2 regions of the Xenorhabdus cabanillasii genome follow, and region 1 is predicted to be linked to the other one. Evidence: predicted binding sites of a transcription regulator. Region 1 holds the regulator's gene; the other holds the start of a gene.
What was found. The regulator Fur, encoded in region 1, represses iron uptake genes when iron is present. The targets are predictions, from matches to a motif close to ATAATAATGAGAACNACTATCAA.

Region 1 (2,209 bases):
TATTCTTCGGCAGCGACACTGGCAACACAGAGAACATTGCCAAAATGATCCAAGAAAAACTGGGCGGTGCTGATGTTGCGGAAGTTCACGATATTGCCAAAAGCAGCAAGGAAGATCTTGAAGCCTTCGATATCCTGCTGCTAGGCATTCCAACCTGGTACTACGGTGAAGCTCAATGTGACTGGGATGATTTCTTCCCGACTCTGGAAGAGATCAATTTTGAAGGGAAGTTAATTGCCCTGTTTGGTTGTGGTGATCAGGAAGATTATGCAGAATATTTCTGTGATGCTATGGGCACCATCCGCGATATTATCGAACCTCGTGGTGCAATTATTGTTGGTCACTGGCCAACTGAAGGGTATCACTTTGAAGTATCCAAAGGTATGGCTGATGATAATCACTTCATTGGTCTTGCTATTGATGAAGATCGCCAACCAGAATTGACCGAAGAGCGTGTTGATGCTTGGGTACAGCAGATTAAGGCTGAAATGAGCCTGTCAGAAATCCTCGGCGCATAATAAAAGATGCCCTCGTGTGTGTATAAGGAAACAATTACCTTTTGCGCGGGATAATTCTTGAATTATGTGTCATGATAGCGAAGCGGGCATGGTTTTCATTTTCAATATCCGTGCCTATAATCTACAGCATGAAACTAAATCATGATTCTCTCACGATACCCCAAGTATCACAAGTTCACTAAACTCAAGTTACAGGACTAAATCCGCATGACCGACAACAATAAAGCATTGAAAAATGCTGGACTTAAAGTAACACTTCCTCGCCTGAAAATTCTGGAAGTGCTACAGGATCCAGAATGCCATCATGTCAGTGCGGAAGATCTCTACAAAAAACTGATTGATATCGGTGAAGAGATTGGCCTCGCCACTGTCTATCGCGTGTTGAACCAGTTCGATGATGCCGGCATTGTTACTCGCCACAATTTTGAAGGCGGTAAATCGGTTTTTGAACTCACTCAGCAACATCACCACGACCATCTGATTTGTCTCGACTGCGGCAAAGTGATTGAGTTCAGCGATGAGTCCATTGAAGAACGTCAGAAGGATATTGCTGCACGTCATGGAATCAAGTTGTCAAATCATAGTCTCTATTTGTATGGTCACTGTACTACAGGTGATTGCCGTAAAGATAGTACGTTACATGATGAGAAAGCATGATAAGAAGGCACGATAAGAAGTAATACATACGATTTACTACTCACTTCCAATATCTGCTCTTGTCGAAAGAAGCTGCTGCCGATTAGCCTAAGCTAATCGGCAGGTTGCTTTTTTACAAACGATTATTTTTGATATACATCTTCAATTCGGCTGAAACGTTTACCATCAGTACTAACAGAACGGACTTTCACTTTACCTTCGACGTGCGGTCTTTGTCTGTCATCATAAATTTCCCAGGTTTTACCATCATTCAACGAATACTGAATTGCCAGCCCGGGCAAAGCAATGTTCGCTTCCAATGTCCCTGACACAATCCTTGCCCCTGGTATTGGTAATCGATATGCAACATGCGCCTTATCCAGTTTTGCCATCTCACGTTGCCCCATTAAATTGGCAAAACGGCGCCAATCATTATTGAGTTTATCGGTTTCAACATACCGTGTGACTCCGCCTTTATACTCTCTGCCCTGCTGGTAATTCTGTTCCCATTCAGCCTGATGCCACGCACGTTCCGCCAGCGGCAGTAAACGCGGATAAATCATATATTCCATTTGCTGATCAGTCCGCACTGTTTCACTCCATAATAGACCTGACACCCCATACGCCCCCGGCCAACGTTTATTACTGGTGGTATTGAAATAGTTGCCATTGATATCCACCGAAGTTTCGGCATTTTGTGGCATATTATCTGGTGCAAAACTGAAGATTTTGGCTTCATCATTAAAACGAGATGCCCAATAATAGCCCCGCTCTTTGGGATTGACTTCGTACGGCATATCTAGGTAAACATAATCAGGGCTGGAAACAACAACACGATAGCCCTTGTTTGCCCAGTCATTAACGGAATCATAACCTCCCCAATAGAGAGTATCCCAAAAGTTTACCGTAACGTACTGAGTAGCAAAGTCTTTCGCCGATTTCGCATGTTTCAGACCATCCTGCCATGACTGCATCGTCTCAATACCATGAGCATTGACAATCTTACTAACTTCAATCGCAAAGTAACTGGCCAGCTCATCAACATCTTTGATAAT
Region 2 (2,209 bases), 1.2 Mb from region 1:
TTAGGTTCAGCCAGCTATACTCTGAAGGGTTGAGTTTATAAGTCAGTTGTACATCACGTTGTGTCGTTGTGCGATCTGCCCGCAAGTTTCTGCTATGGTCAGTGATATCTTGTGGATTTTTCGGCTCATCAGCTTTATTGCGGTAATAACGCAGCTCGCCGCCAAGTGACTGGTTGTCATCAATTGTCCATGTCCCTTTTGCCAGCATATTGCCGATAGTTTCATCATTCTGGCCTTTTACCCCGCCACCGTAACGAATATTGCCAACACCACGGGTGCTGAAACTGAATAAACCATCAAGATTATCGGTTTTACCAAATGCGGCTCCGCCGAATCCCCAACTGTGATCCCCGGTTCCGGCACGACTAAAAACACGAAAGCCCGTATTTTGTCCCGCCTGTAAGAGATCTGCTGCATCAACCGTCTGATAGGCAATGACCCCACCTAATGCACCACTGCCATAGAGCAGGGCGGATGGGCCACGGACAACTTCAACTTGTTTAATCAGTGAGGGATCAAGGAAAATGCCATTAATGTGCTTGGTATCAGTACCCTGACGAACGCCATCAACCAGCATTAAAACGCCTTTTTGAGAGTAACCACGCAGACTGATTTCTTGCCCGTTAGCACGCCCGTAATCCACAGTATTAATCCCGGGGATCTTGCGCAGTAAGTCATTTGCATTGCCTGCAACTTTACTGTTGGCTGAGTTACCTTCAACAACTGTTACCATCATAGGTGCTTCAAAACTGTCGCGCTGATTCCCTGTGGCATAAACCGTCAGCGTATCTTTATGATGTTTGTTATTCTCTGCTGGAACTGTTTTTTCAGCTTGGATGGTTGCTGCGTGAGCAGAAGACAACCCTGTCAGAATGACAATACTTAGTGCAGACAATTTCAGGTTTGGTGGTTGAATTCGGGTCATATAGGTTATCTCCATAATTTTGCTGTGTTTTAAAGCACACGAATGGTTTTGAAACATACATATATCGTTTTAAAACCATTGAGATGCATCACGGTGAATTCTCTGAATTGTTATTAAGTCAGAGTAAAGTTATCGGGTTGTGTCGAATCACGATGTAACGCAAGAAGGATCTGTTGTTGCAAAGGATTGATGTAGTAGCACAGGCAATCAGTTAATTTTTTCATAACCCAATATGAACAATAATTATTCTAGTATTGAGAATAATTATCGTTTCTGTGTTGATTAACTTCAAGTTATTTTTTTATGTAGGTATAACTGACTCAATAGATTGGTTTTGTATGATTTTTCGAAAGGGAACTGGCTCCTATTTCCACGTGAACAGAAGCCAATAAAAACGATATTCAGAACCGACTTTCAACTGCTTCAGCCAGAATATTAAGGAATTGTTCGGTATCTTGCCAGCTAAGGCATGGGTCAGTAATAGATTGTCCGTAGGTCAGAGGTTCTCCCTGCATGATTTTTTGAGAACCTTCGACTAAAAAACTTTCTGCCATGACACCCGCAATAGCCGTTGAACCAGACTGGATCTGTTGGCTGATATTTCTGGCTATATCCAGTTGTCGGCGGTGAACTTTCTGACAGTTTCCATGACTGCAATCTACGATCAAGTGTTCTGGCAGGTTGAATTCGCGTAATTTCTGACAAACTGCTGTAATATCTTCAGCACTGTAATTCGGTTTTTTTCCACCACGCATAATGATATGCCCATAAGGATTTCCGCTGGTCTGATAGATGGTCATCTGTCCATTTTTATCGGGTGACAAGAACATATGTCCGGCACGTGATGCCCGTATTGCATCAATAGCAATATGAATATTACCGTCAGTACCATTTTTAAATCCGACCGGACATGACAGTGCAGAGGCCATTTCCCGGTGGATTTGGCTTTCTGTTGTTCTTGCACCGATTGCTCCCCAGCTAATTAAATCTGCAATATATTGCCCGATGACCATATCCAAAAATTCTGTGGCAGTGGGCATTCCCAACTCATTAATATCAATTAATAACTTACGGGCGAGTGAAATCCCTTTATTGACCTGACAGGAGCCATCCAACATAGGGTCTGAAATTAACCCCTTCCAGCCAACAACAGTACGAGGTTTTTCGAAGTAGGTTCGCATTACGATTTCCAGACTGTGCTGATATTTTTTACGCAATACGTGCAGACGCGAGGCATAATCAAGGGCGGCATCAACATCATGAATAGAGCAGGGCCCAATGATG

Region 2: the regulator Fur is predicted to act here: its motif matches at 1,174-1,196, upstream of BDD26_RS14075 (TonB-dependent hemoglobin/transferrin/lactoferrin family receptor).

What each region holds. Positions count from the first base shown of each region.
Region 1 covers NZ_QTUB01000001.1:4,250,913-4,253,121, forward strand. Annotated here, with positions in the region: gene fldA (flavodoxin FldA) at 1-518, shown strand, start outside; gene fur (ferric iron uptake transcriptional regulator) at 726-1,175, shown strand; gene BDD26_RS18965 (beta-N-acetylhexosaminidase) at 1,298-2,209, opposite strand, start outside.
Region 2 covers NZ_QTUB01000001.1:3,004,685-3,006,893, forward strand. Annotated here, with positions in the region: gene BDD26_RS14075 (TonB-dependent hemoglobin/transferrin/lactoferrin family receptor) at 1-925, opposite strand, end outside; gene BDD26_RS14080 (3-deoxy-7-phosphoheptulonate synthase) at 1,327-2,209, opposite strand, start outside.